2 regions of the Niveispirillum fermenti genome follow, and region 2 is predicted to be linked to the other one. Evidence: riboswitches for the same ligand, from Rfam matches in the RefSeq annotation. Region 2 holds a riboswitch; the other holds the start of a gene.
What was found. Region 2 has a riboswitch for thiamine pyrophosphate ahead of thiO (glycine oxidase ThiO). Riboswitches for the same ligand answer to the same signal wherever they lie in the genome.
Positions count from the first base shown of each region.

Region 1: another riboswitch for thiamine pyrophosphate. It lies ahead of thiC (phosphomethylpyrimidine synthase ThiC); the one in region 2 lies ahead of thiO (glycine oxidase ThiO).

Region 1 is NZ_CP156681.1:1,696,644-1,701,714, forward strand. It holds gene panB (3-methyl-2-oxobutanoate hydroxymethyltransferase) at 1-236, shown strand, start outside; gene ABC728_RS19240 (ankyrin repeat domain-containing protein) at 257-1,720, opposite strand; TPP riboswitch at 1,828-1,956, shown strand; gene thiC (phosphomethylpyrimidine synthase ThiC) at 2,024-3,865, shown strand; gene ABC728_RS19250 (YdcH family protein) at 3,933-4,100, opposite strand; gene ABC728_RS19255 (UbiX family flavin prenyltransferase) at 4,388-4,948, shown strand; gene ABC728_RS19260 (hypothetical protein) at 5,042-5,071, shown strand, end outside.
Region 2 is NZ_CP156681.1:517,270-522,340, reverse strand. It holds gene ABC728_RS13875 (thiazole synthase) at 1-575, opposite strand, end outside; gene thiS (sulfur carrier protein ThiS) at 577-777, opposite strand; gene thiO (glycine oxidase ThiO) at 815-1,978, opposite strand; TPP riboswitch at 1,971-2,075, opposite strand; gene def (peptide deformylase) at 2,255-2,761, shown strand; gene fmt (methionyl-tRNA formyltransferase) at 2,840-3,760, shown strand; gene ABC728_RS13850 (thiamine phosphate synthase) at 3,789-4,409, shown strand; gene ABC728_RS13845 (COX15/CtaA family protein) at 4,473-5,071, shown strand, end outside.

The DNA of each region.
Region 1 (5,071 bases), 1.2 Mb from region 2:
TCACGGAGAATGTGCCGGCCATCACCATCGGCATCGGCGCCAGCCCTGCCTGTGACGGTCAGGTCCTGGTGTCCGACGACATGCTGGGCCTGTTCGGCGGCTTTACGCCCAAATTCGTGAAACGCTATGCCGAGCTGGGGGATCAGATATCCAGTGCCGCCGCCGAATATGCGGCAGAGGTGCGGTCGCGCGCCTTTCCGGGCCCCGCCCATCTGTTCGGTGTGAAAAAGGGCTGATCCGTCCCCCTCCGGCTGTCCTACCGGTCGGGGGACAGAAGGGTGCCCGCCTGGTCCCGATCCCCGGTCGCCAGGCGGGGGTTGACGGGCACGGGGCCATTTCCCCGCAGATAGTCCAGCGGCGTCAGCCCTTCATCATCCCGCGCGCCGGGATCGGCACCGGCGGCCAGCAAGGCCCGGATGACAGGCAGGCCGGCATTGGCGGCGGCATAATGCAGCGCCGTGCGCTTCCCATGCCGGGGGGCGTCATAGGGGCCGGTTTCGGCCGTCGCGGCATCCACCCGCGCGCCCTGGTCCAGCAGCCACGCCACCGATGCCGGCTGGTCGGCCTGCGCCGCGGCCATCAGCGGCGTCTTGCCGAAGCCGTTGGGCATGTCCGGACCGTTCCCGGACACCATGTCGGGCAGCAGATCGGGTCGCCGGGCAGCGGCCAGATGGGACAGCGGGTCGATCCCGGCCCAACGCGCGCAGCGGGCGAACGCATCATCCGGCCTGTCCGTATTACCGGCTTCCATGGCGGCGCGGACGGCATCCGCCGGCGCATCATCCAGCAACAGGGTGCGCGCATGGCCGGACGGCACCCCAGCCTCCCCGCAATCGCCACCCCATACGACCGCGAACAGGGCGTTGCGCGCCAGCTGTTCGGCTTCCTGCCCGTGGGCCGGCCGGTAATACGCGGTCAGTGCCGCCCTTGCGGCCGCGTAGGATGGCTGTATCCGGCCGATGAAAGCCCGATGGTTGGCGGGTGACAGATAGGCCCAGACCGCATAGGGCCCGCCATTGCCGGGCGGGGCCGGCGGCAGCCCCGCCGGGTCCAGCCGTGCCTGTTCCAGAAGGGCCGCCTGCCGGCCGCCCAGCGCGAACCGTAATGTGCCCCCATGGGTGCCCAGAAAATCGCCGTCCGCCAGCCGCCCGGCTTCCATGAAAGCCGTCATGGCGGCGTCGGGAAAGCCGGTGACCGTACCCCGGTTCCAATCGCATCCCGACCGGGGCAGGAAATTGTCACGGTTGCCGGCGAACTGCGGCTGCGTGGCGGCCAGCAGGCCGGGCCGTCGCGCCAGCACCGCGCAGGGGATGGCATAAAAGGCGGAATGGCTGTTCACCGCCCCCGTGCTGGACAGCAGCCGCACCAGCGGCAGCAGGCTTTCATCCGTGCCGTCATAGGGCAGGGGCGGGCCCAGCACGTCCAGCATGTAATCATCGGTGCGCCCGTCTGGCAGAGTGGCCAGATCGTGGGCCAGTGCCGCGATTTCCTGCCGGCCATCCGGGCGGAAGGCATGCAGGTACAGCAGCAGGTCCAGCCGGGCCAGCGGGGTGCCGGCGCCGCGCATCGCCGCCTCTGCCGCCGCCGGGTCCCGGTCCATGCCGGCGATGGCGCGGTCATAGGCGTCGCCGCCGACCCCATCTCCGGTCCCGCCACCGGCCAGAATGGTCACGGCCAGCAGAAGCAAACCCGAGGCCAGCAAGGATCGAAGCAGGGACATGGGGCCTCTCCCGTGTGCCGCAAACGGGCCGGACCCTATCATGATGCCAACCATGCGGAAACCGAAACACCCCGTCTTGACATCCGCCGCCTGCCGCCGCACCCTCCGCCCTGTCCAAGGGGAACCCCGGCAAGGGGCTGAGACACCGCATGGACCGCCGACAGGCGGCACCGGCGCGGGAACCCTTCGAACCTGATCCGGGTCGTACCGGCGTAGGGATGGAAGCATAGGGGCCCCGTACCGCCCCACACGTGCCGCCGCGTTCCGTGCGCAAACCCGGATCTCCAGCCAACGGAGGTCCAGATGCCAGATACCACCATTACCGATCCCGAATTCCGCGTCACGACCGGCCCGCTGCCCGCGTCGCGCAAGGTGCATGTGGCGGGAGAACGCTTCCCCGACATCCGCGTCGCCATGCGGGAGATCGACCTTTCGCCCAGCGCCGATGAGCCGGCCGTGCGGGTCTATGACCCGTCCGGCCCTTATACCGACCCGGGGGTGCGGACCGATATCCGGCGGGGGCTGGCCGAATTGCGCCGGTCCTGGATCAAGGCGCGCGGCGATGTGGAAGCCTATGACGGCCGGGACGTGAAGCCGGAGGATAATGGGCTGAAGGACGGCCAGGAAAGCCCCGTCCCCCTGTTCGACCGCGCATCCCGCCGGCCGCTGCGCGCTAGGCCGGGGGCCAACGTGTCCCAGCTTCATTATGCCCGCAAGGGCATCGTCACGCCCGAGATGGAATATGTCGCCATCCGCGAAAATCTGGGCCGGCAGCATCTGGCCGGACAGGCCGCCCGCGACGGGGAGGATTTCGGGGCATCCATCCCCGATCACGTGACCCCGGAATTCGTGCGGGACGAGATTGCGCGCGGTCGTGCCATCATCCCCAACAACATCAACCATCCGGAAACGGAGCCGATGATCATCGGCCGGAACTTCCTGGTGAAGATCAACGCCAATATCGGCAATTCGGCGGTCACCTCCAGCGTGGCGGACGAGGTGGACAAGCTGGTCTGGGCCACCCGCTGGGGGGCCGACACGGTGATGGACCTGTCCACGGGCCGCAACATCCACACGATCCGCGAATGGATCATCCGCAATTCGCCGGTGCCCATCGGCACGGTGCCCATCTATCAGGCGCTGGAGAAGGTGGGCGGCAAGGCGGAGGACCTGACCTGGGACCTGTTCCGCGACACGCTGATCGAACAGGCCGAACAGGGCGTGGATTATTTCACCATCCATGCCGGGGTGCGGCTGGCCCATATCCCGCTGACGGCCAGGCGCGTGACGGGCATTGTCAGCCGCGGCGGCTCCATCATGGCCAAATGGTGCCTGGCCCATCACAAGGAGAACTTCCTCTACACCCATTTTGAGGAAATCTGCGAGATCATGAAGGCCTATGACATCGCCTTCTCGCTGGGCGACGGCCTGCGGCCCGGCAGCATCGCCGATGCCAATGACGCCGCCCAGTTCGCGGAACTGGACACGCTGGGCGAACTGACCCAGATCGCCTGGAAGCATGATGTGCAGGTGATGATCGAAGGGCCGGGCCATGTGCCCATGCACAAGATCAAGGCCAATATGGACAAGCAGTTGAAGGTCTGCGGCGAGGCACCCTTCTACACGCTGGGGCCGCTGACCACCGACATCGCACCCGGCTACGACCACATCACCAGCGGCATCGGGGCGGCCATGATCGGCTGGTTCGGTACCTCCATGCTCTGCTATGTCACGCCCAAGGAACATCTGGGCCTGCCCGACCGCGACGATGTGAAGGTGGGCGTCATCACCTACAAGCTGGCCGCCCATGCCGCCGACCTGGCAAAGGGCCATCCCGGCGCGCAGGAACGTGACGATGCGCTCTCCCGCGCCCGGTTCGAATTCCGCTGGCGCGACCAGTTCAACCTGTCGCTGGACCCGGAGACGGCGGAGAAATACCACGACCAGACCCTGCCGGCGGAAGGCGCCAAGCTGGCGCATTTCTGCTCCATGTGCGGGCCGAAATTCTGCTCCATGAAGATCACACAGGAAGTGCGCGACTATGCGGCGGCGCAGGAGGGGATGGCCGCCATGTCTGCGGCATTCAAGGAAAAGGGCGGGCAGGTCTACCTGTCGGACAGGCCGGTGCCGGACGATCATCATTGAAACAAAAGGCCCCCGTCCGGTGTTCGGACGGGGGCCTTTCCTCTGGCTGATCGGGCCGGAGATGCCGTCAGGCGCGGGCCAGACGGTCCATCTCCTCCTTCACGCGCAATTTCTCCATTTTCAGGCGGGTCAGGGTCGTTGTATCCGGCAGGGGGCGGCGAGCTTCCAACCGCACCTCCCGATCCAGGGTTTCGTGCTTGACGCGCAGGGCTTCAACACGCTCGGGGAACAACATACGGCCTTCTCCTTCTGTAACGATGGAACAATGGACGTGTCTGATTGTTGGAACCTGAAACGCGGACGGCCTTTCCGATCCGTATGGCTGATGGACGATCCTGACATGGTTTTGTCATCCGTCCGTCTATGCATATGGATAGGGTGGTCGGTTTTTTCGAGGGTCGTCTAGCCACCCTGGACGAAAACCATCGGGGGCGCTACATCACCTCCATGGCAGATATCCTCCCACAGCCGGCCGGTTCCTCCGGTCCTGACCAGTACCCGGCCGCCACACCGGCCCGACGGATGATCGTCGGGATCAGCGGGGCGTCGGGCATTGTTTACGGCATACGCCTGCTTTCCACGTTACGCCGGCTTGGCATCGAATCCCACCTTGTTCTGAGCAGGTCTGCGGAAGTGACCTGTGCGCATGAGTCGGGGCTGAAGGTTGCCGACATCAGGGCGCTGGCCGATGTGAACTATTCCATCACCGATATCGGGGCCGCCATCTCGTCGGGCAGCTTCAGGACCATGGGCATGATCGTGGCCCCCTGCTCGGTGCGCTCCCTGTCGGAGATCGCGTCAGGCGTCACCAGCACCCTGCTGACCCGCGCGGCCGACGTGGTGCTGAAGGAACGGCGGCGGCTGGTGCTGATGCTGCGGGAGACGCCGCTGCATCTGGGCCATATCCGGTCCATGGCTGCCGTGACGGAAATGGGGGCCATCGTCTACCCGCCGGTGCCGGCCTTCTATGCCCGGCCTGCCAGCATCGAGGAAATGGTGGATCACACGATCGGCCGCGTCCTTGACCTGTTTGATCTGGATACGGGCCGTGTGCGGCGATGGGGAGAAGCGGGAGGCACCTGACCGGATGGATAGGGAACATCCCGTGTGGCTGCACTGTTGATTGAATAACGGCGTCAAATGCGCCGGATCGAACAACAACAGACGAGCAGAGCCATGTCCACCAAGCTGCTGAACCGTTTCGCC
Region 2 (5,071 bases):
CTGGCCGTGCCGATGCCCGCGTCCAGGACCACGGGCACGATGCTGTTCCGGCAGATCGTCTCGATATTGTAGGGGTTGAGGATGCCAAGCCCCGTGCCGATGGGGGCGCCCAGCGGCATGACGGCGGCACAGCCGACATCGGCCAGCCGCCGGCAGACGATGGGATCGTCGGTGCAATAGGGCAGGACGGTGAATCCGTCGCGCACCAGCTCGTCCGCGGCGCGCAGCAACTGTTCCACGTCGGGATAGAGCGTTTCCCGGTCGCCGATCAGTTCCAGCTTGATCCAACTGGTGTCCATCGCCTCGCGCGCCAGTTGCGCGGTCAGCACGGCATCCTTCACGGTGGAACAGCCGGCCGTGTTGGGCAGCAGCCACACCTTGCCGGCCACCAGGTCCAAAAGCCCCTCGCCATAGCCCGTCAGGTCGGCGCGGCGCACCGACACGGTCAGGATTTCCGCACCGGACGCCGCCAGGCTGTCCAGGAAAACCTGCTGGTTTGGATAGCCGGCAGAGCCCAGGAACAGGCGCGACGCGAAATTCTTGCCCGCAATCTTCAGCGGATCGGTGATAGCCATCTCAACCACCCTGCAGCACCTTGACGATTTCCACCCGGTCGCCGGGGGACAGGTTCGTATCGGCCCAGCGGCCGCGCGGCACCACCATGTCGTTGACGGCGACGGCGATGCCGCGCGCCGCCGGATCGATGCCGTCCGCGGCCATGACCGCGGTCAGGGCGTAATCGTCGGGCACCTGTTCCCTGCCATTGATGATGATCATGCCAACCTTTCCTTAGCCGCCCGGGTGGCGGCCAATCCTATGCCGCCTGCGCCGCGGCGAAACGTTCGGCCCCGAAGGGCCTGATATGCGTGTCGACCCGTCCCGTCAGGATCAGGTCGGTGATGGCATCGGCCGTGACGGGGGCCAGCAGGATGCCGTTGCGGTGATGACCGGTGGCCAGCACCAGCCCCTCCAGCCCCGGCGCGGGCCCCAGGATGGGGGCGTCGTCGCGGCTGCCGGGGCGCAAGCCCGTCCACATCTCGCGCACGGGCAGTTCCTCCACCCCCGGCAGGGCTCGCCAGGCGGCATCCAGCAGGGCCAGCACGCCGCCGGCGGTCATCTGGCTGTCGAATCCCTTTTCCTCCGTCGTGGCGCCGATGATCAGCGTGCCGTCACGGCGCGGCACCAGATAGCATTTGGGGGCCCAGACGACATGAGTCAAAAGCGGCCGGGCAGGGTCCATCGCCAGCGACATCATCTGGCCCTTCACGGGGCGGACGGGCGGCGGGACGGGCTGCCCCGGCAGCAGGCGCGACCAGGCGCCGGCCGCCAGCACGACGATATCGGCGCCGGCCACCCTGTCCCCCAGCACCACGCCCGTCACGCGGCCGGCCGACACATCCAGGCCGGTGACCGCCGTCCCCTCATGCAGGCGCGCCCCGGTCGCGGCCAGGGCGGCGCGCAGCGCGGCGGCGGCCAGGCGGTTGTCCACCTGCCCGTCCCGCGGGCTGAACACGCCGGCGGCCGTGCGCGGGTTGAGGAAGGGTTCCTTCTCCTTGGCTTCCGCCCCCGTCAGCCAGGACAGTTCCAGTCCCAGCCCGCGCTGGAAGGCGTAGTTGGAGCGCAGCAGTTCCACCTCGTCGCGGGTGCTGGCCACCACCAGCGTGCCTTCGCTGCGCAGGCCGGCGGGCAGGCCCGTGACCGCCTCCAGTTCCCGCGCGAAGCCGGGCCAGCGCGCCTGGCTTTCCAGGCACAGCGGCAACAGCGGCTGTTCGCCCGGCTCCGTCTCCACCCCGGCGGCCAGCATGCCGGCGGCGGCGCGCGTGGCGCCCTGGCCGGCCCGGTCGCGTTCGAAGATATCGACCGACGCCCCGGCCCCGGCCAGCCGCCAGCCGATCGCCATGCCGATGATGCCGCCGCCGATGATGGCCACGCGGGGCCGGTCCTTGGATTGCCCGTCCTTGGATTGGATAATGGTCATTCTCGCCTTCTCCCTTCGCCGGCATGACCCGGATCAGGTTCGATGGGTGTGATCTCAGCCGCCGTCCGGCAGGATGGCGGCACCCCAGGGTCCATGTCCTATGTCATGGGCCTGTCCCGGTTGGAATGCAAGGGGCTGGTGCCCGGCAGACCCGACCCGTCCGGTTCGCGCTTGACCATCGGCCCCATGCGGCATATCTGCCGCAATAGAGGGACCCTTGTGCAAGCAGCGTCGCCTCCCGCCCCGTCAATCCCGCCGGACCCGGACACGCCGCCCATGTCGCTTCTGCCCATCCTGACCATTCCCGACAGCCGCCTGAAGGCCACGTGCAAGCCGCTGGACAATGTCGACGGGCGCGTCGCGGCCCTGATGGATGACATGCTGGAAACCATGTACAAGGCCCCCGGCATCGGTCTGGCCGCGCCGCAGATCGGTCTGCTGGAACGGCTGATCGTCGTGGACGTGACCGATCACCGCACCGAGACGCCCCAGCCGCTGGCCATGGTCAACCCCGAACTGCTCTGGACCTCCGACGAGGTGACCGTGACGCAGGAAGGCTGCCTGTCCATCCCGGAAATCTATGCCGATGTGACACGGCCCAGCATGATCCGGGTGCGTTATGTCGATCGCGGGGGCGAGGTGCGGGAGATGGATGCCGACGGCCTGCTGGCCACCTGCATCCAGCATGAGATCGACCACCTGAACGGCGTGCTGTTCATCGACCATCTGTCGTCGCTGAAGCGCAACATGCTGCTGCGCAAATACAACAAGTCGCGCAAGTAAGCCCGCAAATAAGGATGATGCCGGGGTACGCCCCGGTTTCCCTGATCCCGGCCGAAAGAGAGGCTTTTCCCCGTGCCGCTGCGTCTTGCCTTCATGGGTACGCCCGACTTTTCCGTGGGCATCCTGGATGCCCTGGTCCAGGGCGGGCATGAACTGGTCTGTGTCTACAGCCAGCCGCCCCGCCCCGCGGGCCGCGGCCAGCAGGTGCAGGCCACGCCCGTGCATCGCCGGGCCGATGCGCTGGGCATCCCCGTGCGCACCCCCAAGAGCCTGCGCAAGCCGGAGGAGCAGGCGGCCTTCGCCGCCCTGGACCTGGATTGCGCCATCGTGGCCGCCTATGGCCTGATCCTGCCGCAACCCGTGCTGGACGCACCGCGCCTGGGCTGCGTCAATGTCCATGCCAGCCTGCTGCCGCGCTGGCGCGGGGCGGCCCCCATTCAGCGTGCCATCCTGGCCGGCGATGCCGAAACGGGCGTGACCATCATGCAGATGGATGCCGGCCTGGACACGGGCGCCATGCTGATGAAGGACAGCCTGCCCATCACGGCGGGCATGAACGCCGCCACACTGCATGACGCCCTGGCCGCCATGGGTGCCCGGCTGATGGTGGCGGCCCTGCCCGGTATTGCAGACGGTTCGCTGACCCCCGTGCCGCAGCCGGAAGAGGGCGTGACCTATGCCGCCAAGCTGGCCAAGGAGGAAGGGCGCCTGGACCTGTCCCGTCCGGCCGTGGAACTGGATCGGCAGGTCCGTGGCCTGACCCCCTGGCCCGGCTGCTGGATCGATCTTGCCGGCGGAGAGAAGCTGAAGGTGCTGGCGGCCGAACCGGTGGCGGGCGACGCCCCGCCGGGGACCCTGATCGATGCCGGGCCGACAGTGGCCTGCGGCGATGGCGCGTTGCGTCTGCTCCGGGTACAGCGGCCCGGCAAGGGGCCTGTGGATGGCGCTGCCTTCCTGCGCGGCTTTCCCCACCGGATCGGGGACAGGCTGACCGCCTGACAGGGGGCGGGGAAGGGGAGATGACGCCGTGCCGCTGCTGCCGTTCCCACCGCTGCTGCTGATCACCGACCGGGCGCAGGCCGCGGGCGGCCTGCCCGACATTGTCGCGGCCTGCGTCGCCGCCGGCTGCCGCTGGGTCAGCCTGCGTGAAAAGGACCTGCCGGCCGATGGACAGGCCGGGCTGCTGGCGGTGCTGCGACCCTTGCTGGCGCCCGTGGGCGGCGTGCTGACCGTCCATGGCGACCCGGCGCTGGGCCTGCTGTGCGACGGGGTGCATCTGCCCGACGGTGCCGACATCGCGGCCGTGCGCCGGCGCCTGGGGCCGGGCGCGCTGATCGGCGCCTCCTGCCACGGCCGGGCGGCGGTGGCGGCCGCGGCGCGGGCCGGCGCGGATTACGCCACGCTGAGCCCCATCTTCCCCAGCGCGTCGAAACCCGGATACGGTCCCGCCCTGGGGGCGGGGGTGCTGGCCGGGCTGCCCCTGCCCACCCTGGCGCTGGGCGGGGTGACGGCGGGGAACCTGCCGGATTGCCTGGCGGCGGGTGCGGCGGGGGCAGCCGTCATGGGCGGCCCGATGCGCGATCCGGCCGGTATGGCGGCACTGGTCACAGCCCTGGCTGCGACGCGGGGCCGCAAGGCCGGCATTTGACCATCGGCCCCTGTCGCGCCCATATCACGGCATCGTTTTCCCACCGATCGAACGGCCCGCCCCATGTCCGTCGCCCAGACCCCTTCTGTCCCCGGCCATCGCGCCGTTGCCAACTGGCTGCTGTTCTGCGCCGGCATGGTCTTCGCCATGGCCATCATCGGCGCCATCACGCGCCTGACGGAAAGTGGCCTGTCGATCACCGAATGGAAGCCCATCACGGGCACCATCCCGCCCCTGAACGAGGCGCAATGGCTGGCCGAGTTCGAAAAGTACAAGCAAATCCCCGAATATCAGGTTCTGAAGCGGGGCATGAGCCTGGATGAATTCAAGCAGATATTCTTCTGGGAATGGTTCCATCGGCTGTGGGGGCGGCTGATCGGGGTCGTCTTCGCCGTGCCGCTGGTCTGGTTCGCCGTGAAGGGCATGGTGACGCGGCAGATGCTGCCCCGCCTTGTGGGCCTGTTCCTGCTGGGTGGGCTGCAGGGTTTCATCGGCTGGTTCATGGTGCAATCGGGCCTGTCGGAGCGCACCGATGTCAGCCATTACCGGCTGGCCCTGCATCTGGGCATGGCGCTGTTCCTCTATGCATTGCTGGTCCAGGCCGGGCTTGACCTGCGCCACCCCCAGGCCCGCCGGCATCCGGAAAGGGCGGGGCTGGTCCG